3 regions of the Streptomyces sp. 796.1 genome follow, and region 3 is predicted to be linked to each of the others. Evidence: riboswitches for the same ligand, from Rfam matches in the RefSeq annotation. Region 3 holds a riboswitch; each other region holds the start of a gene.
What was found. A riboswitch is a leader RNA that binds a small molecule or an ion and turns the genes downstream of it on or off. The one in region 3 is predicted to bind cyclic di-AMP.

Region 1 (9,980 bases), on a different contig from region 3:
TGCTCAGGTCGAGGCGGTCATCCCGGTCACGGAAGCTCAGGCCACCCTGCAACTTGGCGTAGTCCCGGGTGCCCTCGGTCAGCGGGAGCGACACGCACTGGCGCTGCTTGCCGGTCAGCCGTGCCTTCCCCGTCGCGACCAGCTTGATCTTCGCCTCGGCCAGCCGCTTGGCGGCGGGCTTGGTCAAGCAGAACTCGGCCTTGCCGTTCTTGATCGGCAGAGTCGCCTCACGTGCCTGGGCCGGCGTCATCGCACCCGCCAGTGCCACGGCAACGACGGCGACACCGGTCATTCCTCGCATCATGACTAGTCCTCATGGATCAGGCTGACCGTGATTCGGTCGGCACGTGAGGACAACGCCGGGTGCCTCCTGCGGGTGACGAACCCAGGGGGACAATCACCCGGCTCAGTGAGCGCGTGGGCGGAGCGCGCCGCGAGGCGGCCGGCGCCCGTACCGCTTGCACGCGCCCGGCGGCCGGGCGGGCAGTGCACGTCATCCGGGCATACCCCTCGCGTACTGCTCGCACGCCCGGGCGGGCGGTGGCCACGACGACCCCCGTCCACCCGGGCGGTGGTGCGAGGGCGCCTAGCGGACCCGGCCGTACCAGACCTTCTTGGTCCAGATCTTCTCCAGCCGCACCGACTTGCCGGGCTTCGGAGCGTGCCAGATCTTGTTGTTCCCGGCGTAGATGCCCACGTGGTAGACGTTCCGGCCGGAGTGGAAGAAGACCAGGTCCCCCGCCTTGCGGGAACCTGCGGACAGGTGACGGGTCTTGTTGTACTGGGCGGCTGCCGTGCGCGGCAGCTTCTTGCCCGCCTTCTTGAACGAGTAGAGCGTGAGCCCGGAGCAGTCGAACCGGTGCGGACCGGCTGCCCCGTACTTGTAGGGTGCGCCCTTCTTGCCTGCCGCGACCTTGAGCGCCTTGTGGGAGGCGGTCGCCGCCTCGGCGTCGGCGGTCATCGCGGGAAGGAAGGCCGACCCCGCCAGCACCGTCGCGGTGAGGGCTGACGCGGTGCCGAGGCGGGAAGCGAGCGCGGGTATACGAGCCTGCGCGGACATACAGAAGCCCTTCGTCATCCGCCTGCGAAAGATGACCTGTCGGGTTCGGACTGGCGAAGTTGCCCGGCCACCTGCGTGGCTTCACCCCAAGGACCACCGACTTCGTGGTCCGTCGTGCTTGGGTCTCCCGTTCCTGCCGATCTGCGATCTACTCCTTGGTCCGTGCGGCGGCAGGACTCGGCGTCCGCCCGGACCGCCCCGCCGTGGTGACGGGGGCTTGGTGGTGTCGGATAGGGATACTGCGCCATCCACGGCCCGAATTCGCAGTCGAAAGGGCTGTATGTGAAGTTCTTCACCTTCGTCGGTGATGGCGAACCGCACCGCGAAACGTCCCCCGTACGAGTCCGTATCACCCGTCCTGACCTGCGGAAATGCAAAATCGGACGAGGGGGGTCCGGGGTGCGGACGACGACTGGGCCACCCGGCCCCCGTCACGGCCGGGTCCGGAGTGTGGATGGTGATGAGACGTCACGCCGCGCTCCTGGCCGCGCGTCGGCGGATCGGACGCCCCGTAGGACGCCCGACGCTGCGATGCGCCACGGATCATGCCAAGGCGGGATGGTTCCGGCAATACGGATTTCAGTGCCGGCTCCCGGAGTGTCCGGGCGGGCCGGTCAGTCCTCGGCGTCGAACGGGTTCACACCGGTGAAGGCCCGGAACTCCTCACCCGGCACCAGCCGCCGCGACCGCACCTGGCTGAAGCCGGCCTCCCGGAACTGGCCGACGAGCGTCTCGGGGTGCGGCAGCGGCCCGGTGAAGTCGGCGTACGCGCACCACAGGTTGAGCATCTCAAGGCCGGGACCGCCGCCCTGGCAACTCGTCGTCAGGAGCAGCTTGCCCCCGGGCATCAGGAAGGAGCGCGCCCGCTCCAGCACCTTGATCCGTTCGCCCTGCGGGAAGTAGTAGATGTTGTTGTGCAGCGTGACCAGGTCGAACTTCTGGTCCGTGGAGTAGGTCCGCAGGTCTCCCCGGGCGATCTCCACCCGGTCGGCAAGTCCCCACTTGTCCAGGTTCACCCGGGCCTGCTCGACCACCTCGCTCTGGAGGTCGATCGCCACGGCCGTCAGCCGGTCGTTGAGCGAGGTGGCGTGCCGCACGTACGTACCGCTGCCGCACCCCACCTCAAGGAGGCGCACCGGCGCGGTGCGGTCCACGTGCTGCTCCACCACCCCCTGCACGGCGGGTTCCAGAACCCGGGACGAGCGGGCGATGAGCGCGCCGTCCTGATCGGCGATCGACACCCGCCGGCCTTCGCGCAGCATGTTCGGCGCGTCCAGCAGCAGCGGGGCGTGGAAGCGCATGAGCTGTTCGAGCAGCGCCGCGTACGCGTCCGAATCGGGCCGGGCCAGCCCCTTGGCGAGCCGGCTGCGCAGCCGGTACCGCCCACCGCGCTGACCGAGGTCCCCCACCCGCACCCCCATGTCGAGCCAGGAGCCGAGCAGCTTCTCCTCCTCGTGCAGGCCGAGCTCATCGGCGAGCGCGGGGGCGTCCAGCGGCTGCTGTGCGAGGTGCCGCAGCACCCCGCTGGTGGCCGCCGCGGCCAGGAAGGAGGCCCGGTAGACGGGGGCGGAGAGGTCCTTCGGCATGCGCACCGCGAGCGGGAGCTGACGGCTGCGCACCAGCTTGGCGAACGTCTTGATCTTCACAGGGGTGTCCTCATCTGTGTACGGGGGAGCAGGGCGGCGCGCGCGGCAGCGGCTCGATGCGACGGCTGACCGGCGGGCCTCGACCCGCGACCTGACGCCCAGCGACACGGCGCGGGGCAAGCGGGAACGCGCGGGAGGGGAAAGAACGGCGCACGCGGAACGTGACGGTGGGCGGGCGCTGGGGGCTGACTGCCCAACACGCCCGGGGCCCACACGTCGTACGCCGAAGCGACGCGCCCGACAGGTGTATCAGGAGATTCACCGATGGCGTCCGTCGAGCCGTGCCCCGTATGCGCACTCCGATGCGCTCCGGCGCACTGGATTCCTCGGGAATCTCCTGCCCGTGACGGTGGCAGGGCGCCACGCGCCCGAAACGGCGGTCCACTCGTACGGGTGATGAATGGTCCGGTCGGGTTGGGCCACCCGGTGGTTGGCACCGCCCATACGGGCCAAGGCGGGCTTACCCGTTCGGGGGACCGTCCGTCGAACGCCCGTCGGGGAGGCAACCCCTCCGTTTCAGCGGGCTTGAAGGCCGACCTAAGCCGGTTACTGAACGGTGGGACCGTCAGTGATTTCTCTTAACCAATCAGGCACGGCCCACTGGGGGAGATTATGACCACCGCACCACAAACGGACACCGCGCTGGGTGTCGATGTCGAAATCGATGTGCTGAACGCCCCGGACGAGGACATCGCCGAACTCAAGAAGAAGGTCTACGAACACAAGATCGTGGTCCTCAAAGGGCAGCACCTCTCCGCCGCCGAGTTCGTTTCCTTCGGCCACCGCATGGGCGAGGTGGAGACCTACTACCAGCCGATGTACCACCACCCCGAGCACAAGGAAATCTTCGTCTCCTCGAATGTGAAGGAGGCGGGACAACAAGTCGGCGTGCCACAAACGGGAAAGTTCTGGCACCACGACTACTCGTTCATGGCGCGCCCGTTCGGGCTCACCCTGATCTATCCGCAGGTGGTGCCGAAGGAGAACCGCGGCACCTACTTCATCGACATGGGCAAGGCGTACCGGAAACTGCCACAGGCCATGAAGGACGCCCTCGCGGGATCCAGCAGCCGCAACAGCGTCCGGCGGTACTTCAAGATCCGCCCCGACGACGTCTACCGGCCCATCACCGACGTACTCGCCGAGATCGAGGACCACACCCCGGCCGTCACCCACCCCACCGTCTTCCCGCACCCGGTCACCGGCGAGCCGCTGCTCTACATCAGCGAGGCGTTCACCTACGAATTGCAGGCCGCCGACGGGTCGCCGCTGCCCGATTCCCTGTTGCGCGACGTGCTTGCCGCGGTCGGCCAGGCCGATCCCACTTTCCAGCACGAGAACATCCACCTCCAGACCTTCGACAAGGGCGACCTGCTGGTCTGGGACAACCGCAGCCTCGTGCACTGCGCCCGGCACACCGTCAAGCCCGAGCCGACCGTCTCGCACCGGATCACGGTCCACGACGACCACGAGTTCTACGCCGGAATCGGCGCCCGGCAGTCGGCAGAAGGCCGCTGAGAGACAACCAGTGGACCTCATCAACACCAGCACCGCACGATCCACCCAGTACGGCTGTGACGAGCCGCTCCTCAACCGGGTCCTGACCCCCTACAAACCGCACTGCCGCTATCTGAAGGCCGCCACGGTGACGCGCCAGGGCGAGCCGAGGGACGGTGGGCGCGTCAGCGCGCGGGGCGAATTCACCATTCCCGAGTCGTGCTACATCGACGACACCGGACACTTCAACGCGGTCGAATTCAACCTGTGCTTCAACCAACTCGTCTACTACCTGCTGGCGAAGTCCGTGAAAGAGCGTGCCATGTGGCCGTTCGACGCCTGGACCCTGGACGAGTACTGGGCTCGACAGCTTCCCGACATTCTCATCGTGGATTTCCGCAGCACCTTTCGGCGCGCCATGCGCGGGCGCGGGTTCTGGGGCGAGATCGACGTCGTGGGCGTCGACGAGCGCGAAGCCGACGGCGGATCGATCGTCCTGGTCAGCACCTTGTGCCGGTACGGCGACGGCGACGTACCGACCTGCCACGGCGGAGTGCGCCTCGCAGTGCGCACCACCAGGACCGAGGCCGCGTGAGTGTCCCGTACGGACTTTGCAACAAGAGCAGGAGCCATGTCAGATAACGCCACCGACGCACGGGACCACGCAGCACCAGCCGGTCCCGAGACCTCCCACACCGGGCCCGACCCCATCGCCATCGTCGGCATCGGACTGCGCATTCCCGGCGGGAGCAACGCGCCGGACGAATTCGCCGAATTCCTGCGCACCGGCCGGTCCGGACTGCGCGAACTGCCCACCGACCGCTGGGACCCGGAGGGGCTGACCTCCGATGACCCGGCGGCCAAGGGCGTCATCCGGTGCGAACGCGGCGGTTTCCTCGACCGCATCGACCAGTTCGACGCGAAGTTCTACAACATCTCGCCGAAGGAAGCCGACTACATCGACCCCCAGCAGCGGCTCGCGCTGGAGACCGGCTGGGAGGCGCTGGAGGACGCGGGCATCGACCCCAGCCCGCTGCGCCACGGCAGGGGCGGCGTGTACGTCGCCGTCAGCAACACCGACTACGCGGGCGAGATGGGGGGCTACGCGAACGAGGAACTCAACAGCTACATGCCCACCGGCGCCGCGCTCAGCGCCGTCTCCGGACGCCTGTCGTACTTCCTCGGCTGGCGCGGCCCCTGCATGACCATCGACACCGCCTGCTCCGCATCGCTGGTCGCCGTGCACCTCGCCGCCCAGGGCCTGCGCGAGGGCGAATCCGACGTCGCGCTGTGCGTCGGCGTCAACGCCATCGTCAACCCGCGCCCCTACATCCTCGCCAGCCAGTCGAACATGCTCGCCCCCGACGGCCGCTGCAAGACCTTCGACGAGGCAGCCAACGGCTACTGCCGCAGCGAGGGCGGCGGCGCGCTGGTCCTCAAGCGGCTCTCGGACGCGCAGCGCGCAGGCGACCGCATCTACGCCCTGGTCCGCGGCTCGGCCGTCGGCTCCGACGGCGAGAGCAGCTCCCTGATGGTGCCCAACGGCATCGCCCAGGAAGGGCTGATGCGCAGGGCGCTGGACGCCGCCGGAATGCGCCCGCACGACATCTCGTACATCGAGGCGCACGGCACCGGCACCCCGCTCGGCGACCCCATCGAGATCGGCGCCATCAGCTCCGTCTTCAGCGCCTCGCACAGCCCCGAACAGCCGGTCGTCGTCGGCTCGTTGAAGACCAACATCGGCCACATGGAGTCGGCGGCCGGCATCGGAGGGCTGGTGAAGACTGCGCTCCAGATGCGTGAGTCCACCATCTTCCCGCACCTGAACTTCACCCAGCCCTCAAGCCGCATCCCCTGGGACACCGCCCCCGTCGCGGTGGCCACCGAGGCCCGCCCCTGGACCGCGCCGACCAAGCGGGCGCTGGTCAACTCCTTCGGGCTGACCGGCACCATCGCCTCCGTCGTCCTCGAAGAGGCACCCGCGCCCGAGCCGGTCGAGGCCCCCACCGAGGAGGGCGCCGGCCACCTGCTCACCCTCTCCGCCAAGTCGGCCCCCGCCCTGACCGGCCAGATCCAGCGCTACCAGCGGCTGCTGCGCAACCAGCCCGACCTCGACGTCGGCGACCTCTGCTACACCAGCAACGTGGCCCGCGCCCACTTCCCGCTGCGGATCGCCGGCTTCGTCCGCGACCACGACGACGTCGCCCGGCTGCTCGACCGCGGGCTGGCCAAGGCCGGGCAGGCCAGCGCCGGCACCGCGCAGGTGGCCTTCCTGTTCTCCGGCGGCGGCGCCCAGTACGTGGGCATGGGACGCCCGCTGTACGAACGGTTCGCCACCTTCCGCACCGAGTTGGACGCCTGCGACCGGCTGTTCACCCCGCACCTCGGCCGCTCCATCCGCGACATGCTGCTGGGCGAGAGCGAGGACGCCGACCTGATCCACCAGATCGCCTACATGCAGCCCGCGCTCTTCGCGCTGGAGTACGCGGTGGCCAGGCTCTGGCTCTCCTGGGGCGTGCGCCCCTCCGTACTGGCCGGACACAGCATCGGCGAGATCGTCGCCGCCACCGTCGCCGGGCTGTTCACGCTGGAGGACGCGGTCACCCTGATGGCCGCCAGGGCCCGGCTGATGGCGGCCTCACCACCCGGGGCCATGGCCGCCGTCGAAGCGTCGGTCGCCGAGGTGTCCGAGCTGGTCGACGGTCACGACGACCTCTCCGTCGCCGCCATCAACGGCACCCGACAGCTCGTACTCTCCGGCGGCAAGGAGTCGCTGGCCACCGTCGAGCAGCAGCTCACCGAGCGCGGCATCAAGAACCGGCGGCTCGCCGTCTCCTGTGCCTCGCACTCCCCGCTGATGGCCGAGGCCGCCCGCGAACTGCGCGACGTCGTGGCCGGGCTGGAATTCCACGAGCCCGAGTTCACCCTGATCTCCAACCTCACCGGCAGCGTGGCCGACCCGGCCGAGATCTCCACGCCCGACTACTGGGCCCGCCACCTGCGCGAGGGCGTCAGGTTCGCCGACGGGATGCACGCCATCGCCGAACGGGGCCGACACCTCTTCCTCGAATGCGGACCCGCCACCGAACTGATCGGCATGGGCAAGCAGTGCCTGGACGCCGCCGCCGGCCACACCTGGCTCAACAGCCTGCACGCCGAGGACGCCGACGCCACCGTCACCCGCCAGGCACTCGCCCAGCTCTACACCGCCGGCGCGCCCGTCGCCTGGAGCGCGTACCACCGCGGGCGCGAACGCCGTCGGATCTCCCTGCCCACCTACGCCTTCGACCGCCGCCGGCACTGGCTGCCGGCCCCCGCCGCCGCGCCCCAGAGCGCCGGCACCGGCGGCCACCCGCTGCTCGGCAGGGAAACCACGACGAGCAGCCAACTGGACGCCGGAGAGCGGGAGTTCACCTCCCGGGTGAGCGCGGACCGGCCCGCCTACCTCGCCGACCACAAGGTCATGGGCAAGATCGTCTTCCCCGGCGCCGGCTACGTCGAAATGCTGATCGCACTCCAGGACGCCGTCTACGGCGAAAGCAACCTGCCGATCACCGGAGTCAGCCTGCACGAGGCCCTGTTCATCGCCGACGAGGGCAGCGTCGAACTGCGCACCCGCTGGCGCCAGCGCCCCGACGGCACCGCCGAGGCCGAGATCGTCAGCCTGCTCCCAGGCGAGGAGCCGGGCGCCGACGGCATCGAGCGCCGGCACGTCACCGCCACCCTCGGCACCGCAGACCGCCCCGAACTCGACGCGACCGCCGCGACCCTGCGCACCCTGGCCACCGAAAGCGGCGAACCACGGGCCCGCTTCACCGCCGACGACCTGTACGCCGACTTCGCCGAACTCGGCGTCGACTACGGGCCCCTCTTCCAGGGGCTCGTACACGCCGACGCCCACGGCCCCAACCTCGCGATCGGCGAACTCCGCGGCCAGCACGGCGCCAGCCCCGAGCACCTGCCGCCGGCCATCCTCGACTGCGCCTTCCAGACCATCACCGCACTGCGCGGCGACAGCGACGTGGTGGCCATGCCCGTCGGGATCGCGAGCTGCCGGCTGCTGAAGAAGCCCCGCGGGAGCACCCTGCGCAGCGTGCTGCGCCTCATCCCGCCGGAGCCCGCCGCCACCCCCACCGACGAGGGCGGCACGCCGGCCGAGCCGGCCGAGGCCCCCGGGCCCGTACTCGACCTCATCGTGCTCGAAGGCGACCGGCCCGTCTTCGTCATGGAGCGGCTCACCCTGCGCCAGGTGGCGGGCGCGGCCCCCGACCGCGACCGGATGTACTCCGAGCTCCGCTGGGTCAAACGATCGCTGCGCGCGGCCGACCCCCAGCCACGGCACGTACTCCTCATCGGCGCCGACGAGCAGGGCCTGACCGAGCTGGCGGGGCCGGCCGCCGACCGGCAGACCGTCCTCACCGCCGTACCGAGCGCCGCCGACGCCGCCGCCGCCCTCAAGGACCGGCGCCCCACCGACGTGTGCTGGTTCTGGCAGCCGCGCCGGGGGACCGACGAACCGCTGCGGGCTGAGTGCGAGCGCAACTACCGGGACCTGCTCACCCTGCGGGACGCCCTGGAGGCGGTCGGCTTCGGCCGCGACCAGCGGCTGTGGCTGATCACCGAGGGCGGCCAGTGGGTGCCGGGCGACGCGCCCGAACCAGCAGAGCAGGCACCGACCTGGGCCGCCGCCACGCTCTGGGGCTTCGGCCACGTGATGTGGACCGAGTACCCGGCCCAGCGCGTCACCCTCATCGACCTGCCGCCGCGCGGCACCGCGGGGGCCTACCCCGCACTGCTCGACGAGTGGGCCACCAAGGACTCCACCGAGTACCAGGTGGCCTACCGCGGCGGGCTGCGGCACGTACGCCGCATTTACCACGGCGTCGGCGGCCCGACCGCCACCGACGTCGAACTGGTCATCAAGGAGTACGGCCAGTTCACCGGCGTCGTCACGGCACCGCTCCAGGAGGAGCCCGAGCCCGTCGGCGACCAGATCCGGGTACGGGTACGGGCCGCCGGCCTCTCCATGCGGGACGTCTTCAACGTCCTCGGCCTGCACCGGGTCTTCGCCGAGGAGAGCGGTCGCGGACCGCTGGAGGTCCCGCTCGGCCACGAGTGCGCGGGCGAGGTCGTCGCGGCCGGGCCCACCGCCTCCTTCGCGATCGGCGACCCGGTGCTGGTGGCCCACCTCGGCAGCCTCCGCCGCCAGGTCACCGTCGCCTCGGCACAGGCCGTCCGCAAGCCGGCCGACCTCACCTTCGCCCAGGCCGCGGCACAGCCCACCGCCTTCCTCGTCGCCCACCACGTGCTGCACCGGCTGGCCTGCGTCAAGCCGGGCGACCGGGTCCTCATCCACGCCGCCGCCGGTGGCGTGGGCCAGGCCGCCGTACGCCTCGCCCAACGCGCCGGGGCCGAGGTCTACGCCACCGCAAGCCCGCACAAGTGGCCGCTGCTGCGCGCCCAGGGCGTACGCCACCTGATGAACTCGCGCAGCCACGACTTCGCCGACGAGGTCCTGCGGGCCACCGCGGGCGAGGGCGTGGACCTTCTGGTCAACAGCCTGGACCAGGACTTCGCCCGGGCCGGACTGCGGACCCTGGCCCCCGGCGGCCACTTCGTGGAACTCGGCAAGGTCGGCCTGCTGACCCCGGACGAGGTCGCCCGGGCCAGGACCGACATCACCTACACCGACTTCACCGACGTCAGCACCGAGCGCACCGCGGAACTGGCCGGGGACGCCCTGGGCACCCTCGGCGGCCTGCTGGAGCGCGGCGAGT
Region 2 (9,980 bases), on a different contig from region 3:
GCTGAGCACCTCGACGGGCTGCTGGCCCGCGCCCAGAACGGCTTCGAGATCGACGACGCGCTGGCCGCCAGGTTGCGCGGCGCGCTGATGCACCAGTCGGAGCTGCGCTCCTGCCGCCAGTGCAACGGGCGCTCGACGCCGGTCGGCTGCAACACCTACCGCCACGTCTTCCTGCTGCCGGACGGGAGCAGCGAACTCCTGTGGGAGCTGGAGCACAACACCTCGCCGGTGTCCGACGCGGGCCCCGCGGCGCTGCCCCAGCCGCTGGACGGCGAGCTGCGCCAGGACCGGCCGGGCGGCGCGGAGGCCCCGGCCACCGAGCGCGCCCCGGCCGCGGTGACCGCCCCGGACCCGACCCCGGCCGCCCCGGCCCCGGTCAGCTACGAGCTGTACGCGGACGAGCGCTCGCTCGAAGTCGCCGAGCGGCGGATCCACGAGCGCATCGGCGGGGTGCTCTGGGACGAGCTGGAGAGCATCCCCTTTTGGTTGCCGGAGCAACTACGTACGCCGGTCGGCTCGTTCGCGCCGCAGCGCGCGTACGCGATAGACGACTCCGCCGACCACGCCCGCCGGGTGCTGCGCCGCGCGGAGAACCCGGACCGTCCGGGCGAGGACGTACGCGCCCTGCTGACCACGGCGTTCGCCCACGACATCGCCCTGGCCACCAAGCCCAGGCTGCGTACGGGCAACCCGGACACCACCTGGTGCCGCTACTACGAGCACGCGTTCTTGCTGGTGGGCGGGGACGAGGTGGTGCTGTGGGAGTTGGAGCACAACCTGACGTCGGACGGCCGGCTGGTGTGCGAGGTGTATCTGGACGAGGCGGCGGCGGAGTGCGCGGCCGACCGCCACGCCCGCGCGCTGGGCGTCGAGCTCTAGCGACCAGGAAGTCGTGGGCCGGTGGGGGCGGGTGACGGCCCGTCGCAGGGCGGAGCGGCCTCGCCCCCGCCGCCCGCGAAGGCCGCCCCCGTTCCCCGCCTCGGGTACCGCCGCCCCTCCCGACTGAGGCGGCTGCCGGACCCGTGCGCGCGTCCGGCTGCCGGACCCGCGCACACCCGCCTCGCCCTGCCTCTCTGCCCGGCCGGCCGCCGTGCGCGTACCTGATCGCCTCGCGCGCGTACCGGCTCGCCTCGTGTGCGTATCCGCCGGCCGTGGGTGGCGCCACCCGGTCGGCGTCCGTCGGCACGATCGTCGTCACCGCCCGTCGTCACCGACCGCGGCCGGCCCCGACCGTTCGCGTGCGGGACCGGGCTTGCGGCCGGCTGCGGCCGGCCCCGCGATCGTGGCTGTGGCTGTCTGGTATCCCGCCCGCCCCGCGGCTGCCCCGCCCCCTTCTGCCTCCCGGCCCCCTCCGATCCGTACGCCCGTTCCGTACGCGCATTCCGTACGCCCGCCTCGTCCGCCGCTGCGTACGCGCTCCGCCCCGGCGGTGAGCCGCTGGCTTCCGGCGCGGGACGCTGCCTCGTACGGGTTCCGTCCCGGGGGGTGAATAGGCCGCTTGGGGGGCTGGGGTCGCTCGCGAGGGGTGGGGGTGGGGAGGTTCGGGGTGGTGGTGGGAAAGGTGTGACGGATGCGGGTGAAGGGGGCTGTGTAGGGTGCGGGCCAGCCGAGAGCGGGAGCAGCGCGTGGGGAACCCCGGGTGGGACGGAGCGGAAGCGGAGTCGCCGCGCGCCGCGCATGCCCGGAATGTCCTGCGCTGGCTCCCCGCCGTCCTGCTCGCCGGCGGTGTCGTCTTCGACCTGCTGACCCCCTCGCACTACACCGCGTCGCCGTTCCTCACCGCCGCCTCGCTGATCGCCGCCCCGCTGTTCTCGCTGCGCTGGACGAGCGTGGTGGCGGCGACCGCAGTCGCCACCGCGGTCCTGCTGGCGTTCGCGCACAGCGCCGCCGACCGGGCGCTGTCGGTGACCGAGGTGGCGACCGTGGCGACCGTCGCCCTGTTCGCGCTGGCCATCAACCGGGTGGTGCGGCGCAACTACCGGCAGCTCGCCACCGTCCGGGTGGTCGCCGAGGCCGCGCAGCGCGCCGTACTGCCCGCGCCGCCGGCCCGGACGGGCGCGCTGCGGATCGCCGCCAGGTACGTCGCGGCGCAGACCGACGCCAGGATCGGCGGCGACCTGTACGCGGTGCAGGAGTCCCCGTACGGCGCCCGCGTGCTCATCGGGGACGTACGGGGCAAGGGCCTGGACGCGGTGGAGGCGGTCGCCGTGGTCGTCGGGGCGTTCGGCGAGGCGGCGGAGCAGGAGCCCGCGCTGGAGGGCGTGGTCGACCGGTTGGAGCGGGCGTTGGACCGGGAGGGCGACCGGCGGGCCGGGCTCGACCAGTTCGAGGGGTTCACCACCGCGGTCATCGGCGAGATCGACGACGCCGGCAGCGGCCGGCTCCGGCTCATCAACCGCGGCCACCCGCCGCCCCTCCTGTTGCTGCCCGACGGCAACGTACGGGAACTGGTGCCGGCCGCGGGCGCGCTGCCGCTCGGCATGGGAGACCTGGCGGCCTGGCAGGACACGGTGACGGAGACGGCGTTCCCGGCCGGTGCGACGCTGCTGATGCTGACGGACGGGGTGACCGAGGCGCGCGACGAGACCGGCCGGTTCTACGAGCCGACGCAGCGGCTCGGCGGCCGGCGCTTCGCCAGCCCCGACGGGCTCCTGGACACGCTGATCGCCGACGTGACGCGGCATACGCACGGGCAGCGAGTGGACGACATGGCGCTGCTCGCGCTGCGCCGGTCGGGCCCGGGGCTGGCCCGGCGCGGCGGGCGCGGCGATGGCCGTTGACTGCGCTGGGTAGTCGATCTTGACCAGGCTGCTGAAGTTCGGTAGGCGGTCCGGCAAAGGCGGTGCCCTATTCCCCAGAACAGCTTGGAATCACACCCGAGCCTCTATTAACGTTCGATAACGCAGCGCGGTCGTCACCGCCGCCGCAAGAGGCGGCTCCGTGCGCCGTCGCCGAATTCCTCAGGCACGACACCGCCGTTCCCGGCGGGGCCGAGACGAGGGAACCGGGGAACCAACCCTTGGGGTGAATCGGGTCGTCCACGGCCCGTAGGAGACCTTCCTGCTCCGAACCCGTCAGCTAACCCGGTAGGCGAGAAGGAAGGAAAGGAGCACGCCTCCGTGGCGTCCAACAGGTCTGCCTCCGGCCCGGCTTCTCCCGCGGCCGACCCCGCCGAACATGCCGGCGGTCCCTTCGCCGGGCACCCCGGCGGGCAGTTCGCCGCGCACCCCGGGGGCCAGGTCGCGGCGCACCCCGGTGGCCACCCCGACGGCCATCCCGGCGGGCTCCCCTTCGCCGGCCGTACGGACGAACTCCCCGGCGCGGCAGTCGAGATGACGGATGAGATGACGCTCGGGACGGCGCCCGGCGCGGCGCCCGAGCCGGCGCCCTGGGGCGACCCGCCACCCTGGGGCGCGTCCGAGGACGAAGCCCCGGGCAGCGCGCCCGGGGAGGAGTGGAACCCCACCGCCGAGAGCGTCGCCCCGGTCCGCGGCCGGCACCGGGTGGTGAAGCAGCGCGGCGGCTCGATGGCCCGCAGCGGTGCCGTGCTCGGCGTCGGGGTCATCGCGGCGGTCGGCGCCGGCGGCATGGCGAGCGCCAAGGACCGCCCGCAGGCCGCGCTGTCCGTCCCCGACCTCGGGGCCGCGGCCGACGCCCTCGTCGACTCCCTGCCCGACGCCGACCAGATCCCCGGCGTCGGGCCGCTGCTGGCGGACGGCGGCGGGCAGCCGGCGTCCCCGGTGCACCCGGCGGACCGTACGCCGCTGAGCCAGGCCGGGCTGACCGTCGAGGAGACGGCCAACGGCACGGCCAACGCGGGCGAGGCGCTGCGCGCCCGCATCCTCCAGCAGGCCGAGAACCAGCAGAACGCGGCGGACGCGGCCGAGCGCGAGGCCGCCGAGCGGGTCGCGGCGGAGCGGGCCGCGGCCGAGGCGGCGCGCAAGAAGGCCGCCGAACAGGCCGCGGAGCAGGCGAAGAAGCGGGCCGCCGAGGCCGAGGCCAAGCGCAAGGCCGAGGAGGCGAAGCGGGCCGCGGAGGCCAAGGCGGCGGAGGCCGCGCGCAAGGCGGAGGCCGAACGCCGCGCCAAGCTCGCCGCCAGCTACGCGCTGCCGGTCGGCTCGTACACGCTGACCTCCACGTTCGGCCAGGCCGGCGACATGTGGTCGGCCAACCACACCGGCCAGGACTTCGCCGCCCCGACCGGCACCCCGGTCAAGGCGGTGCACGGCGGCACCATCACGCAGGCGGGCTGGGCCGGTTCGTACGGCTACCGCATCGTCCTCACGCTCCCCGACGGCACCGAGGTCTGGTACTGCCACCTGTCCTCCATGACGCAGACCTCGGGCCAGGTCGGCACCGGCGACGTGATCGGCCGGGTGGGCGCGACCGGCAACGTCACCGGGCCGCACCTGCACCTGGAGGTCAGGCCGGGCGGCGGCGCGCCGATCGACCCCGTGGCGTGGCTGCGGGAACACGGCCTCCAGCCGTAGCGGGCCGGCGGGGCCGCGGGGCCCGCGGGCCGGTGGGTGGGGCGTGCGGCGCGGTGGCGCGTCCGGCTCGTGCGGCCGGTTGGTCCGCAGGGCGCGTACGGCGCGTACGGCGTGGGTGACCCGTACGGCGGATCGGCGGGGCGGGGCGGGAATAGGGCGCTGGGCGGGGCCGTTGGCCACGGGCATGGTTGAACACGTACCGAGCACACGGGCCCGCCTGATCGGCGACGTCGAGGTCTTCCCGCTCTCGCTGGGCGGCAACGTCTTCGGCTGGGGCGCCGACCAGGCGCAGTCCTTCGCCATCCTGGACGCCTACGCGGGCGCCGGCGGCAACTTCATCGACACCGCCGACGTGTACTCGGCCTGGGTGCCGGGCAACTCGGGCGGCGAGTCGGAGGCCATCATCGGCAACTGGCTCGCGGCGCGCGGCAACCGCGACCGGGTCGTCATCGCCACCAAGGTCGGCGGCGCCAGCGGCCCGGACGGCACGCGGCGCGGCCTGTCCGCCGAGGTGATCACGGCGGACGTCGAGGCGTCGCTGACCCGGCTGCGGACCGACCACATCGACCTGTACTACACGCACTACGACGACGAGTCGGTGCCGGTCGAGGAGTTCCTCGGCGCGCTGGACGGACTCGTCCGCGCGGGCAAGGTGCGGCAGATCGCGGCCTCCAACATCTCGCCGGCCCGGCTGACCGCCGCGCTCGACGCCTCCGAGCGCGAGGGCCTGGCCCGCTACGTCGCCGTCCAGCCGCACTACAACCTGGTCTCCCGCGACACCTACGAGGGCGAACTCGCCCAGGTGGTCGCCGACCGCGGCCTGGTCGCGGTGCCGTACTTCGCGCTGGCCGCCGGGTTCCTTACCGGCAAGCACCGGCCCGGGCGCCCGGCCGCTGACTCCGTACGGGGAGCGGCCGTGGAGCAGTACCTGACCGGCGAGCGGGGGCCGCGGGTGCTCGCCGCGCTCGACGAGGTCGCCGCCGCGCACCGGGTCGAGGTCAGCACCGTCGCCCTGGCCTGGCTCGCCGCCCAGCCGACGGTGGTGGCCCCCATCGCCAGCGCCCGCACGCCCGAACAACTCCCGCCCCTGCTGGCCGTCGCCGACCTGGAACTCACGCCCGCGGAACTGGCGGCGCTGGACGAGGCTTCCGCTTAGTGGTGGGTGGCGGGGCGGCGGGACGCGTGCGTGGTGGGGGGTGCGCGGCCGGCGGGGGCGCGTGCGTGGTGTGGGGTGCGGGGCGCGCGGCGCACGGCGGGTACGAGGCTGCCGCCGGGGCAGCGGGCCGCGGCGGGGCGGCGTGGGGCCGCTTCCGCGCCCCGGGTCGCACCGGCTCGGGAAACCCGTCGCGTCCGGTGCCTTTCCGCCACGTTTCCCCGATGCGTACGGCGAAGTGAAAAACGGGCACCGGGACTGTCCGCATTTCTCAGCAACGGGCAACTCGACGTGGTTGAAGGGCAATCCGGCGGGGCCTTGGGGGCACTGTTGGATAGCGTCGGGGACAAGACTTCTTCCCCTGCTGGGGGAGGGGGGCCGGTCGCCGACCGGCGGGGCCGCGCAACCGGGCAGCCCAACTGGCATACGGGCAAAGGGAAAGCGGCAATCACTGGCCGGAGAAGCCCGGCTGGCCTGGCCGCAATGCGCCGTATAGCGGCCGGATTACGCGCAGCGGACGCGTACTTGGCTTCCAGTGGGACCTTAGTGTGAACCTCTCCATTCCGCCTGGGAAGCGTTCACTTACGCGGTTCGAACATTGCTTAGCCGGCTTAAGAAGTGACGAGTACGTGTGCTAAGTTCCGGCTACTCGATAGGGCTGCTGAGGGCCGGTGCCGATCGACGTCTGACCAACGTCGAAGGGGCGCCACGCGCTGAAGTGATGGGATCGTTCGGCTACGGAACGTGTGCGAATCGCCGGGCGTCTCCGCTGGCTCGGCCGTCCCTGTTCAGGCGCATCGGCGGTTCGCCGTCGAGCTGACTCCAGGCAAGGGGATATGCCATGGGTCGCATTGTTCTCGTCATCAGTTCACCCTCGCTGCACCGGCGCGTCGGCGACGCGCTGACCGCGCCCGGCTGGGGCGTCGCGTCCTGGGCCAAGACGGCCCGGGGCCGGGAGACCCCCGCGGTCGACGTGGCCGTCGTGGAATCGCGCGCACTCGCCGCCGAACCCTCCCTCGCCCGACTCGGAATGCGGGTGATAGCGCTGGTGAACGGCGTGGGCGACCCGTTCTGGCGGTCGCCGTGGCGGCAGTCGGTGGCCGGCGTCGTCGACCGCGACGACCCCGACCAGGGCTATGTCGCCGCGGTCCGCGAGGTGTTGAACGGCCGCGGCTGGATCTCACCCGAGCTGGTGTCCTGCGCGCTGGCCACGCCCGACGGCCCGCAGCAGCGCACCACCGCACCACCGCCCCCGGCGGCCGGCCGGCTCACCGGCCGGGAGGAGGACGTGGCCCGCCTCGTCGCCGAGGGCCTGTCCAACCCGGAGATCGCCGAACGGCTCAACGTCGAGCTCAGCACCGTCAAGTTCCACGTCTCCAACGTGCTGCGCAAGCTCGGCTGCCGCAGCCGCGCCCAACTCGCCGCCGTCTTCCACACCTACGACGTCGCGGCGCGGGCGACCGTACCGCTGTAACGGGGGCCGCGCCGTACGGGGCCGCGCCGTACGGTGCGTACCGCCGCACCGGGCACACCACGCCGGTGCGGCGGACCGCAGCCCCGCCGCTCACCGCCCGGGCAGGCGCGGCCCCCTCACCGCTCGGCCGGCGCCGCCAGCACGTCCACGATCGGCGCGTCGCGCAGCGCGGACACCTTCGCGCGGAAGTGCACCAGGCGGCGCTTGGTGTCGATGGCGCTCTTCGGCGGCAGCAGCGCGAAGGCCATGATCACCCGGGTCGCGTCGGCCTTGCCGCCGGTGATGACGTCGCTGACGTCCCGGTCACCGGTGATGTCGAGCACCGGATAGACGAGCGCCACCCCGCGCGACGGCGTGACCAGCGACGCCGCCGTGCCCGCCGCGGCCACCAGCCGCTCCGCCGCCACCCGGTGCTCGAAGCCGGTGACCCGGCTGAACGCGTCCCGGTACGGCGCCTTGCTGCGCTCCACGAGCGAGAGCGGCGAGGAGCCCAGGATGGTCGCCGCCAGCCGCTCCCTGGACATCCGCTGCGGCGCGAGCAACAGCCAGTCGTCCACCCGCGCCAGCCGGCCGTCCAACTGCTTGAGGTAGGTCAGGTGCGGCTGGAACAGATCGGGCCGGTTCCACTCCAACTGCTCCAACACGCTCACCAGCAGCCCGTGCGGCAGCACCGCCGTACGGGCCCGGAACCTGCGCGTCAACTGGCTGGTGGAGTCGGGCGGGTTGGTGAACTCCTGCTCGGGGCCCTCGCTCAACTCCTTCAGCAGCGGCTCCCACCGCTCGGCGTTGCGCTTGACCGCGGCCGGCGCGCCGGCGTACGCGGACGGCTCGATCCAGGCGCCGGGCGAACGGATCTCGATCAGCTCCGCGTTGTACATCTTGTTGGCGCTCGTCGGCTTGAGCCAGGACAGGTGCTGCGCCACGAGCGGCGGCACCTGCGCCGGCGTGACCTGCGGCTTGCCGTCGATCAGCGGCGCGTACCGGTTCAGTTCGGCGCGGAAGCTCTCCTCGTCCCGGCAGACCGCCTCGAACGCGTCGTACAGGTCGATCTCCTTGCGTCCGTGCGCCTCGCCGCGGCTGATGTACAGCCGCACCAGGTCCCGGTAGCCGGTGCGGAAGCCGAACCAGCGGCCCATCTGCATCAGCGTGTCGGCCTGCGTCGTGGTGCGCCGGTAGTAGGAGATCGTCAGGCCCTCGACGGTGAAGCCACGGGACAGCTTGGCGCCGCCCACCAGGATCTTCCACAGCGAGCGCTTGTCGAAGTCGGCGGCGCCCTGCTCGATGTCCTTGTCGCTGTTGACGACGAGGACCGGGTTCTCGTCGCCGCCGATCCGGATGCAGGCCGCCCCGACGTGCGCGGCCACGTCGGCGAAGCTGCCCGGCGTCGCGTACCCGTCCGCCCGGGCCGCCGAAACCGGCGCGAAGTCGGACTCGAAGAGCGCCCGCAGCCGGGCGTGCCCCGAGGGGCCCAGATAGCCGGCGGAGTGCCACAGCCGGGTCAGCCGCTCGGCCAGCGCCCGGTGGTCGGCCGTGCGCACCGACTCGTGCACCAGCATCGTGTGGTGCGGATAGGTCACCCCGCGCGGGTCGTGTTCCTCCCGGTAGAGCTTGATGGCGGCGGAGAGCACGAAGGCGTCCATCGCCTGCTGGAGCGAGTCGTCGTCCTCGCCCGCGGCCGGCGGGATATCGCGGATGTGGGCCTTGCCCTGCGAATTGGCGTACGTGCGCTCCGACCACGGAATGTCGGAGTCCAGGTCGTGGAAGGCCCGGATGCCCATGTATCCGGCCGGCGCCGGCAGCGAGACGATGAAGTCCTTCGGGAAGATGTCCGCGGTATCGCTCGGGTCGATGAAGACATTGGCGAACGGGGTGGCCGTGTACCCCACGTACTGGGACCGCGGCAGCAGCGCAAGCAGGCTGGAGACCAGCCCGTTGATGGCGGTCCGCTCGGCCTTGCCCTCGCGCAGTTTCCGCGGGTTGGAGGTGTTGACCGACGCCTGGTCGGATTCGTCGTCGATGATGAGGACCGGAATTTCGGCCAGCGGCGTACGGATCTTCTTCAGATCCTTGAGGAGTTTCGTCAGGACGGTCTTGTTCTTCTTGACCACCATCAGCCGGGCCGCACTCCGGTGCAGATTCCGCGGGTCGTACAGCGGAAGCGCCGGCTCCTGCTTCTCGAATTCCAACGCCGTAATGCCCTGGAGCAGCCGCTTGTAGTCGTTGTCGCGGGTCGTCATCCGCATGATGTCGAACGCGCCGAGCACCGAGGGCACCCCGCCGTGCGCGAGGAACCCGCCGCGGTGCCACTCCGGGTCGTCCGCGTAGTCCGACTCGATCTCGTCGCCGCCGCGCAGGATGTTCTCCCGCCCCACCAGCTCCATGTCCAGGCGCCGCTGCGTCTGCTGGCGCAGCAGGTTGAGCGTGCCGGCCAGCACGATCACCAGCCGGTACCCGGAGTCGATGGCCTTGGCGATGACGCCGGTGAAGTTGGCCGTCTTGCCCGACTGCACGTGCCCCACCACCAGCCCCTTGGACTGGTAGACGGTGCTGGTCGCCGGGTCGGCCAGCCGCTCCACGACCCGGTCCGTCGCCTCGTCCAGCGCGGCCAGCGCCGCCGCCGGCCACCCCTTGCGCTCCAGGACCCGCTGGTAGGCCGGCCAGTACCAGGTACGGCTCTGCTGCGCGGCCGGCGTGTACCAGGGCGTGAACTCCGTACTGATCACCGTCGGCGCGTCCGCGACGGCCACCGGCACCAACTCGGTCAGCACCGTGCGGGTCTCGGCGGCCAGCGCCAACAGTTCGTAGATGTCCGCGCGCCGCGCCTCGGTGCACGGCGGCGCGGTCGACCACGCCGGGGACTGCG
Region 3 (9,980 bases):
TCGCTGGCCCGGCAGTTCCTGCTCGCCCGCGCCGACGTCCCGCTCACCGACGCCGTCGCGCACCTGGGCGGACTCCAGGCGCAGGAGCCGCAGGAACCATTCGTCGGCCTGTGGTCGCGGCTGCGCGCCTTCGACCCTGGGGCGCTCTCGGACCTCCTAGTGGAGCGGCGGGTGGTGCGTACCGCCCTGATGCGCCGCACCGTTCACCTGGTCACCGCCGAGGATGCGCTGGCCTGGCGGTCCCGGCACGACGCCATGCTGCTCCAGCGCGCCCTGGGTGCCTACCGTCGCGAACTCGACGGCGTCGACCTCGATGAACTCGCCGCGGCCGGCCGGGCCAAGCTGGACGCCGGGCCGTGCTCGAACGCCGAGCTCACCCGGGCGCTCGCCGAGCGTTGGCCGACCGTCGTGCCCCGGGCGTTGGGCGAACTGGTGGTCGCCGCGCTCGTCCCCACCGCCCAGCTGCCGCCGCGCGGGGTGTGGCGCGCCCGGGCCGGCGTGCGCAACGTGCTGCTGGCGTCCTGGCTCGGGCGCCCGGTCGACCCCCTGGCCCCGGACGCCGCGGACCCGGTCGGGCAGGCGCTGGTGCGCCGCTACCTGGCCGCCTTCGGCCCGGCCGCATCGGCTGACGTGCGCGCCTGGTGCGGCGTGGCCGGGCTGCCCGCGGCGATCCGCGCCCTGCGCCCGGAGTTGGTGACCTTCCGCGACGAACGGGGCCGGGAACTCCTCGACCTCCCGGACGCGCCGCGCCCCGACGCCGACACGCCCGCCCCCGTACGCTTCCTGCCCGCGTTCGACAACGCGGTGCTCGGCTACCACGACCGCAGCCGGATCATCGACGACGCGCACCGCGGGCTGTCCGTCACCGGCGCCCGCTTCGTCCTGGTCGACGGCACCGTCGCGGCGACCTGGACCGTCCGGGACGGCACCGTCCGCGTGACACCGCTGCGCCGGCTCTCGCGCACCGACCGCACCGCGGTCGCCGAACAGGGCCAGGCCCTGGCGTCCTTCCTCTCCGAGGACGGTGACGACCGCGACCGGGTGCGCATCGACGCGCCCGCGCCGTAATCCCCAACTCCCGCGCGCGCCCGCACGCGCGTACGCCCGCACTGCCCCTGCCCGCACCCGAACGTGCGGCCCGCACCGGGTTTGGCGCCCGTGGTCGGCGCGTACGGGCGGGCACGCGCGCGGGGCACGCCGAAGGCCCCGGCTTCGGGAGCCGGGGCCTTGGCGGGAGAACGAGTGCCGGGTGGGCGGTGGGCCGTGACCGGGCGGGCCGCTCGCGCGGCATGGGGGCGCCCGGCGGGGCCGCGCGCAAGGGCGCGCACACCGCCACCGTGCCACCGCGGGCGGTGGCCGGCCAAGCGTGGTGAACCGGGGCTAGATGTTGACGCCGTGCGACCTGAGGTAGGCCAGCGGGTCGATGTCCGAGCCGTACTGCGCGGAGGTGCGGGCCTCGAAGTGCAGGTGCGGGCCGGTGGAGTTGCCCGTGCTGCCCGAGATGCCGATCTGCTCGCCCGGCGCCACGGTCTGGCCGACCGAGACGGAGAGGCTGTGCAGGTGGCCGTACTGGGTGTAGGTGCCGTCGTTCATCTTGATGATGACGTTGTTCCCGTACGCACCGCCCCAGCCGGCCTCGACCACGGTGCCGGCGCCCACGGCACGCACCGTGGTGCCCGTGCTGGCGTGGAAGTCGATGCCGGTGTGGCTGCCGGAGGACCAGTTGCCGCCGGACGCCTTGTACTGGGTGGAGACGTAGCTGCCCGCGATCGGCGAAACGTAACTGCCGATCGCCGCGCGCTCGGTGGTGCGGGAGGCACGGGACTGCCCGGTCTGCTCCGTCTGGCTCGCCTGCTCGCTGGCCTTCTGCTGGGCCTCGCGCTCCGCGGCGGCCTTGGCCTCGGCGGCCTTCTTGGCGGCGGCCTTCTTCTTGGCCTCCTCGGCGGCGGCCTTGCGCTTGGCCTCCTCCGCCTTCCGCTTCACCTCGGCGGCGTGCTTGGCGGCCTGCTGGCGCGCCTCTTCCTCCGCCTGCTGCTCCGCCGCGGCCTGCTCGGCGGCGGTGTACTGGGCGTCAGCCTGGGCACCGATCTTGTCGGCGATGTTGTCGTTCAGGGTCACGGCCTGGCGCAGGCCGGTGTCCTGAAGTTCCGGCGACGCATCGGCACCGGAAGCGGCCATCGCGGGCGCCGCGATGCCGGCGACGACTCCGGAGGCGGCGAGAGTGGCCATACCCGCCACATTCGCACTGCTACGGGCGAAACGGGTGGGGCGACGGTGCCGCCCGGTGGCACGGGTGAACGCCATGAGGAGGCGTGCTCCTTTCCTTCCCTCTCGCCTACCGGGTTAGCTGACGGGTTCGGAGCAGGAAGGTCTCCTACGGTCACCACGCCCCGCGAGAGGATGGCGGCCGATTCACCCCAGGGGATTTGGGTCCCCGGCTCCCTCGGCTCGCACCAGAGGGACTCGGCGATGGTTGTCCGGTGCCACGGATGTGGCGGATGCGTGACGAACAACGGCCCTGACGCTAAGCGGGACCACTTTTGATCGGCAAACAGAACCGGCTGTTTGTTGCGCACGCCACACGGCAGATGGGCAGCCTCTCCAGCAAACCAGACATACCGAAAGCCCCTGGATTCCCTCTTGACTCCGCGGCTCCTTAACGCTCCGTCAGCAACAGAGCGCCCGCGCCCCGCTCGCCCGGCCTCGCGCCCGGCCCCCTCACCAGACGCCACGCACCGGCCGCCCCGCCGGCTCCCGCGCCCCGTGACGCCTCGTGAATCCGGTAGGCGACACGGGCGATATGGGCGTACGAGGCCGTACCAGGGCTCCGCGCGCCGCGCCCGCCCCCACTTTCCTCGCACTCCCTTGCCTTGCACTCCCCGTACGCGCGCGCACGCGCGCGAGGCGGTCAGCGGCTCAGGCGGAGGCCCGTCTCAGGAACTCAGTCCGTCTCGGGCACTCAGGCCCGTCGCCGTGACCGCCGTGGCATCCACCCACCCGCCCACGCGCGCGGCCCCGCCCGCGCTCCCTGTCGTACGGAGCGACGCGTACGACGGCTCCGTACGCCAAGGCTCCGCGCAACAGCTTCGTACGGCGAATCCGTACGGAACGCCCGTACAACTGGTCTGCACCGCGGGCTCTGCACCGCGGGGTCTACACGGCGGGACCTGCGCGGCGGGTTCCGCACCGCCCGATCAAGGGGCAGTGCCAGGCCCGGCGGCAGGGCGCCGTTGGGCGGCCGGGCATGCGACGGCCGGACGGGGGCCCCGCCCACTCGGGCGCCCGTCGGTCGCGTGCCCGGCCGCCGCCGGATCGGACGGCGTCAGCCGGAGACCACCCGCACGTCGCCGATGCCCAGCGCCTTCACCGGCTCCTCGATGGCCGAGGCGTCGCCGACCAGCACGGTGACCAGGCGGTCCACCGGGAAGGCGTTCACGACGGCCGCGGTCGCCTCGACCGTGCCGGTCTCGGCGAGCCGGCGGTAGAGGTGGGCCTGGAAGTCGTCCGGCAGGTGCTGTTCCACCTGGTCCGCGAGGGTGCCGGCGACCGATGCCGCCGTCTCGAACTTCAGCGGGGCGATGCCCACCAGGTTCTGCACGGCCACGTCGCGCTCGTCGTCCGTCAGCCCCTCGGCGGCCAGCGTGCGCAGCACCTTCCAGGCGTCCTCCAGCGCCGGCCCGGTCACCTCGGTGGCCACCGAACCGCTGATGGCCAGCAGCGAGAGGCCGGAGCCGTCGGCCGTGGAGCGCAGCACCTGGGCGAAGGCCCGCACGCCGTAGGTGTAGCCCTTCTCCTCACGCAGCACCCGGTCCAGCCGGGAGGTGAGGGTGCCGCCCAGGCAGTAGGTGCCCAACGTCTGCGCCGGCCAGACCCGGTCGTGCCGGTCCGCGCCCACCCGGCCGATGAGCAGTTGGGTCTGCACCGCGCCCGGGCGGTCCACGATGACGACCCGTCCGGTGTCGTCGGCGGCGACGGCCGGCACCGGGCGGGCCTGCCCGGCATCGCCCGTCCAGGCGCCCAGCGTGTCGGCGAGCGCCTCGTCGAGGTCGACGCCGGTGAGGTCGCCGACGACCACGGCGGTGGCCGTCGCGGGACGTACGTGCGCCGTGTAGAAGGCGCGCACCGCGGCGGCGTCCACGGCCGCCACCGTCTCCTCGGTGCCCTGCCGCGGACGGGACATCCGCGAGTCGGCCGGGAAGAGCTCCTTGGAGAGCGTCATCGCCGCCCGCCGGGCCGGATTGGCCAGCTCGTGCGGGATCTCGTCCAACCGGTTGTGCACCAGCCGCTCGACCTCCCCGGCGGGGAAGGCGGGCGTGCGCAGCGCGTCGGCGAGCAGCCCGAGCGCCTTGTGCAGCCGGGAGGCCGGCACCTCAAGCGAGACCCGGACCCCCGGGTGGTCCGCGTACGCGTCCAGGGTCGCGCCGCAGCGCTCAAGCTCGGCGGCGAACTCCTCGGCGGTGTGCCGGTCGGTGCCCTCGGACAGCGCCCGCGCCATGATCGTGGCGACGCCCTCGATGCCCTGCGGCTCGGCCTCAAGCGGCGCGGCGAGGTTGACCTCGACCGCGACCACCTGCTGGCCGGGGCGGTGACAGCGCAGCACGGTCAGGCCGTTGGACAACTGGCCGCGCTCGGGCGCGGGGAACGCCCACGGCTTGGGCTGGCCGGGCTGCGGCTGGGGGTGGAACTGCATGCTCGTCACGGCGGTGTCCGTCGCCTTCGTCTGGCTCGTGGCTGCGGCGTCGCTCACCGGTCGGCCCCTTCCTCGTTGTCCTCGGTCGCTGCGTCGGTCCCGGTGGCCTCGACCACGTCGGTCGGCTCGGTCGGCTCGGCGCCCTCGGCGCTCTCCGCCGGCTCGATCGGCTCGTAGACGAGCACGGCCCGGTTGTCGGGGCGCAGTCGGGCGGCGGCGACGGCCTGCACCTCGGCGGCGGTGATGTCGAGCACCCGGCTCACCGCGGTCAGCGCCAACTGCGGGTCCCCGAACAGCACCGCGTACCGGCACAGTTCGTCGGCCCGGCCGCCGACCGTGGCCAGCCGGTCCAACCATTCGCGTTCGAGTTGCGCCTGGGCGCGCTCCATCTCCTCCGGGCTCGGGCCCTCGGCTGCGAACCTGGCCAGTTCCTCGTCGACGGCCGACTCGATCGCGGGCACCTCGACGCCGCCCGAGGTCTTGACGTCGAGCCAGCCGAGCGAGGGCGCACCGGACAGCCGCAGCAACCCGAAGCCGGCCGCGACGGCCGTGCGGTCGCGCCGCACCAGGCGGTTGTGCAGCCGCGAGGACTCGCCGCCGCCGAGCACGGTCAGCGCCAGGTCGGCCGCGTCCGCCTCCCGGGTGCCGTCGTGCGGCAGCCGGTAGGCGGCCATCAGCGCCCGGGCCGGCACCTCCTCGCGCACCTCCTCGCGCACCTGCTCCCCCAGGACGTCGGGGAGCGCGCCGTCGCGCGGGGTGGGCTTGCCGTCGTGCGCCGGGATGGAGCCGAAGTACTTCTCGACCCAGGCCAGCGTCTGCTCCGGGTCGATGTCGCCGACCACGGAGAGCACGGCGTTGTTCGGCGCGTAGTACGTGCGGAAGAACTGCCGCGCGTCCTCCAGCGAGGCCGCGTCCAGATCCGCCATCGAGCCGATGGGGGTGTGGTGGTACGGGTGGCCCTCGGGGTAGACCATCGCGGTCAGGCGCTCGAACGCGGTGCCGTACGGGACGTTGTCGTACCGCTGGCGGCGCTCGTTCTTCACCACGTCCCGCTGGTTCTCCATGCTCTCGTCGTCGAGCGCGGAGAGCAGCGACCCCATGCGGTCGGCTTCCAGCCACAGCGCCAGCTCCACCTGGTGGGCCGGCATGGTCTCGAAGTAGTTGGTGCGCTCGAAGCTCGTGGTGCCGTTGAGGGAGCCGCCGGCGCCCTGCACGAGCTCGAAGTGGCCGTTCCCCTTGACCTGGTGCGAGCCCTGGAACATCAGGTGCTCGAAGAGGTGGGCGAGGCCCGTGCGGCCCTTGACCTCGTGGCGGGAGCCGACGTCGTACCAGAGGCAGACCGCGGCGACCGGGGTCAGGTGGTCCTCGGAGAGCACCACCCGCAGGCCGTTCGCCAGGCGGTGCTCGGTCGCTGTCAGGCCGCCGGAGCCGGCCTGTTGCGTGGCCGTGTGACCCATGGGCATGTACGTCCCTTCGATCGCGCGATCTTTCGCGGGTTGAGCAGTCCTGTCACTGTATGCAACCGGGCTGACATCTGGCGAAGTTCCCGGCGATGTGCCCGGCTGTGGGCGGCTCCGACACCTGCCCGCGGCCGGGTCGCGGTCCGCGTTGTCAGTGCGGCGGTCCACAATGGTCGGCGTCAACACTCGCACCGGCAGGAGAAGGAGCCGCAGCCGCGATGGCCCGCCGCAGCACGAAGACCCCGCCACCGGAGGATTTCGAGGAGCGCATCCTCGACATCGACGTCGTCGATGAAATGCAGGGCTCCTTCCTGGAGTACGCCTACTCGGTGATCTACTCGCGCGCGCTGCCCGACGCCAGGGACGGCCTCAAGCCCGTGCACCGCCGCATCCTCTACCAGATGAACGACATGGGCCTGCGCCCCGAGCGGGGGTACGTGAAGTGCGCCCGGGTCGTCGGCGAGGTGATGGGCAAGCTGCACCCGCACGGCGACGCGTCCATCTACGACGCGCTGGTGCGCATGGCCCAACCCTTCTCGATGCGGCTGCCGCTGGTCGACGGGCACGGCAACTTCGGTTCGCTGGGCAATGACGACCCGCCGGCCGCCATGCGGTACACCGAGGCGCGGATGGCCTCGGCGACCTCGCTGATGACCGAGTCCATCGACGAGGACACGGTCGACTTCACCCCGAACTACGACGGCAGCGAGCAGGAGCCGGTGGCGCTGCCGGCCGCCTATCCGAACCTGCTGGTCAACGGCTCGTCCGGGATCGCGGTCGGCATGGCGACGAACATGCCGCCGCACAACCTCGGCGAGGTCATCGCCGCCGCCCGGCACCTGATCAAGCACCCGGGCGCCGACCTCGACACGCTGATGCGCTTCGTGCCGGGCCCCGACCTGCCGACCGGTGGCCGCATCGTGGGCCTGACCGGCGTGCGCGACGCGTACGAGAGCGGGCGCGGCACGTTCAAGATCCGGGCCACCGTCTCGGTGGAGAGCGTCTCCGCGCGGCGCAAGGGCCTGGTCGTGACGGAGCTGCCGTTCGCGGTCGGCCCGGAGAAGGTCATCGCCAAGATCAAGGACCTGGTCGGGGCGAAGAAGCTCCAGGGCATCGCCGACGTCAAGGACCTCACCGACCGTGAGCACGGGCTGCGGCTGGTGATCGAGGTGAAGAACGGCTTCAACCCGGAGGCCGTCCTTGAGCAGTTGTACAAGCTGACGCCGATGGAGGAGTCCTTCGGCATCAACAACGTCGCCCTCGTCGACGGCCAGCCGCTGACGCTCGGCCTCAAGGAACTCCTTGAGGTCTACCTCGACCACCGCTTCACCGTGGTGCGGCGGCGCAGCGAGTTCCGGCGCCGCAAGCGGCAGGACCGGCTGCACCTGGTCGAGGGCCTGCTCACGGCGCTGCTCGACATCGACGAGGTCATCCGCCTCATCAGGTCGAGCGAGAACGCGGCGCAGGCCAAGGAGTCGCTGATGGCCCGGTTCGGGCTGTCGGACACCCAGACCCAGTACATCCTGGACACCCCGCTGCGCCGGCTGACCAAGTTCGACCGGATCGAGCTTGAGGCGGAGCGGGACAAGCTCACCCAGGAGATCGCCGAGCTGACGCGCATCCTGGAGTCGGACGCGGAGCTGCGGAAGCTGGTCTCCAGCGAACTGGCCGCGGTGGCCAAGAAGTTCGGTACGGAGCGGCGCACGGTGCTCCTGGAGTCGGCGGGCGCCCCGGTGGCGGCGGTTCCGCTGGAGGTCCCCGACGACCCGTGCCGGGTGCTGCTGTCCTCCACGGGACTGCTCGCGCGGACGGCCACCGGGGAGCCGCCGGTGGACGACGGTGCGGCACACCGCGCCAAGCACGACGTGATCGTCTCCTCGGTGCCGGCCACGGCCCGCGCCGACGTGGGCGTGGTCACCTCCACCGGCCGGCTGCTGCGCATCGCGGTGGTCGACCTGCCGACGCTGCCCGACACCGCATCGGCGCCGAACGTGGCGGGCGGGGCGCCGCTGACGGAGTTCCTCACGCTCACCGAGGGTGAGCGGGTGGTCTGTCTGACCACGCTGGACGAGGCGTCGCCCGGCCTCGCCGTCGGCACCGCGCAGGGGGTGGTCAAGCGGGTGGTGCCGGACTATCCGACGAACAAGGAGGAGTTGGACGTCATCGCGCTGCGCGAGGGCGATGCGATCGTGGGCGCGGTCGAGTTGCGTACGGGCGACGAGGACCTGGTCTTCATCACCAGTGACGCCCAGTTGCTGCGCTATCCGGCCGCGCAGGTGCGCCCACAGGGCCGGGCCGCGGGCGGCATGGCCGGGGTGAAGCTGGGCGCAGGCGCCACGGTGCTCTCCTTCGGCGCGGTCGATCCGGCGGCCGATGCGGTGGTCTTCACGGTGGCCGGGGCGCACGACACGCTCGACGGCTCGGTCCAGACGGCCAAGCTCACCCCGTTCGACCAGTATCCGCGCAAGGGCCGGGCCACCGGTGGGGTGCGCTGCCAGCGGTTCCTGAAGGGCGAGGACTGCCTGGTCATGGCCTGGGCCGGGGCGGCTCCCGCGCGCGCGGCGACCGACACCGGCGCCCCCGCCCCACTCCCGGACCCCGACCCGCGCCGCGACGGCTCCGGCGTCCCGCTGGCCAAGCCGATCGCGGCGATCGCGGGCCCGGCGACGTAGCGGAGCGGGCCGCAGGCGGTGTGGCCTGCGGCCCGCGGTGCGTGGCCCGTGGCGGTGTGCGTGCTGCCGGATGGCTGCGGCCGGGGTTCGGTCCAGGTTCGGCCGGACCGTTTTCGTACGGTTGGGGCTGGGGTGGGGGTTGGGGTCTGGCCGAGCCGTCGTCGTACGGCTGTGGCGGCGGTTCGGCCGAGGTCGTCCGTCGTACGGCTGGTTGCGACGGGCGGGTGGTTACGGCGGCTGGGGTCAGCCGTGACATGCGGGCGGCCGGCCCGGTAGTGCCTGGTGGGCGCGGTGTGGCGGGGCGGAAAGCGTCCGAGCCGGGGGCCGTCTCCCCCGCGCGCGTGCCGCGCCTCCGCGTCTCCCCCTGGACCGCTACTCCTCTACTCCTCGTCTTGTTCCTGCTCGGCGTGCTGGACGTACCGCAGTACGCCCCACATGCTCCGGGCGACGGCCGGCGGCGCCGCGCCGGCCGGGCCCGCCGGCTCCGCCACGGCGTCAGGCTCCGCGAGCGCGAGGTCCGTCCGCCCCTGCGCCGCCGGTTCCGTACCGCACGCCGCCAGCCGTTCCCGGAGTGCGGGGACGTCGAGGCCGGAGCCGATGAGGACCAGTTGCGTCTCCCGGACCGCGGCCGATGGCCAGGGCTCCGGGTAGAAGCGCAGGAACCGGCCCACGGCGTGCAGCACGTACCGGTTGCGCGGATCGCCGGAGCCGAAGTCGACGAAACCCTTGATCCGGTACAGACCGGTCGGCCTGGAGTCGAGGAACGCCATCAGGCGCTGCGGGTCCAGCGGCGTCGGCGCGGTGAACGACAGGCTCTCGTACCCGGCGTGCAGGTGCTCCAGGGGAGGTTCGTCGTCGAGACCGAGTTCCGCGCGCAGGTCCTCGAAGGTGAGCTGGCGGGCGGCGCTCTCGTCGCGCGGGCGGCATGCGAACAGCAGCTCGGGGTCGACGCGGCCGTGCTCGGCGGCGATGACCGCGGTGCCCGGGCTCAGTTCGGCGAGCAGGTCACCGAGCGCCTTGCGGTCGGTCTCGGGCACTCGGTCGTCCTTGTTCAGCACGATCAGATCGGCCATGGCCAGGTGCCGGTCGACCTCCGGGTGCCGCTCCCGGGTGGCGGTGAACTCGGCCGCGTCCACGACCTCGACCAACCCGCCGTAG

Region 1: another riboswitch for cyclic di-AMP. It lies ahead of ACMA1D_RS32125 (C40 family peptidase); the one in region 3 lies ahead of ACMA1D_RS23930 (M23 family metallopeptidase).
Region 2: another riboswitch for cyclic di-AMP. It lies ahead of ACMA1D_RS27550 (M23 family metallopeptidase); the one in region 3 lies ahead of ACMA1D_RS23930 (M23 family metallopeptidase).

What each region holds. Positions count from the first base shown of each region.
Region 1 is NZ_JBLIWA010000106.1:79,695-89,674, reverse strand. Features, by position in the region: gene ACMA1D_RS32130 (hypothetical protein) at 1-292, opposite strand, end outside; gene ACMA1D_RS32125 (C40 family peptidase) at 587-1,060, opposite strand; cyclic di-AMP (ydaO/yuaA leader) riboswitch at 1,065-1,216, opposite strand; gene ACMA1D_RS32120 (SAM-dependent methyltransferase) at 1,675-2,706, opposite strand; gene ACMA1D_RS32115 (TauD/TfdA dioxygenase family protein) at 3,319-4,224, shown strand; gene ACMA1D_RS32110 (FcoT family thioesterase) at 4,235-4,798, shown strand; gene ACMA1D_RS32105 (type I polyketide synthase) at 4,835-9,980, shown strand, end outside.
Region 2 is NZ_JBLIWA010000048.1:37,589-47,568, reverse strand. Features, by position in the region: gene ACMA1D_RS27560 (DUF6227 family protein) at 1-879, shown strand, start outside; gene ACMA1D_RS27555 (PP2C family protein-serine/threonine phosphatase) at 1,626-2,780, shown strand; cyclic di-AMP (ydaO/yuaA leader) riboswitch at 2,940-3,108, shown strand; gene ACMA1D_RS27550 (M23 family metallopeptidase) at 3,120-4,490, shown strand; gene ACMA1D_RS27545 (aldo/keto reductase) at 4,675-5,646, shown strand; gene ACMA1D_RS27540 (helix-turn-helix transcriptional regulator) at 6,485-7,117, shown strand; gene ACMA1D_RS27535 (Z1 domain-containing protein) at 7,234-9,980, opposite strand, start outside.
Region 3 is NZ_JBLIWA010000038.1:119,320-129,299, reverse strand. Features, by position in the region: gene ACMA1D_RS23935 (winged helix DNA-binding domain-containing protein) at 1-1,068, shown strand, start outside; gene ACMA1D_RS23930 (M23 family metallopeptidase) at 1,381-2,304, opposite strand; cyclic di-AMP (ydaO/yuaA leader) riboswitch at 2,318-2,479, opposite strand; gene ACMA1D_RS23925 (M16 family metallopeptidase) at 3,323-4,690, opposite strand; gene ACMA1D_RS23920 (M16 family metallopeptidase) at 4,744-6,153, opposite strand; gene ACMA1D_RS23915 (DNA gyrase/topoisomerase IV subunit A) at 6,369-8,822, shown strand; gene ACMA1D_RS23910 (CobW family GTP-binding protein) at 9,203-9,980, opposite strand, start outside.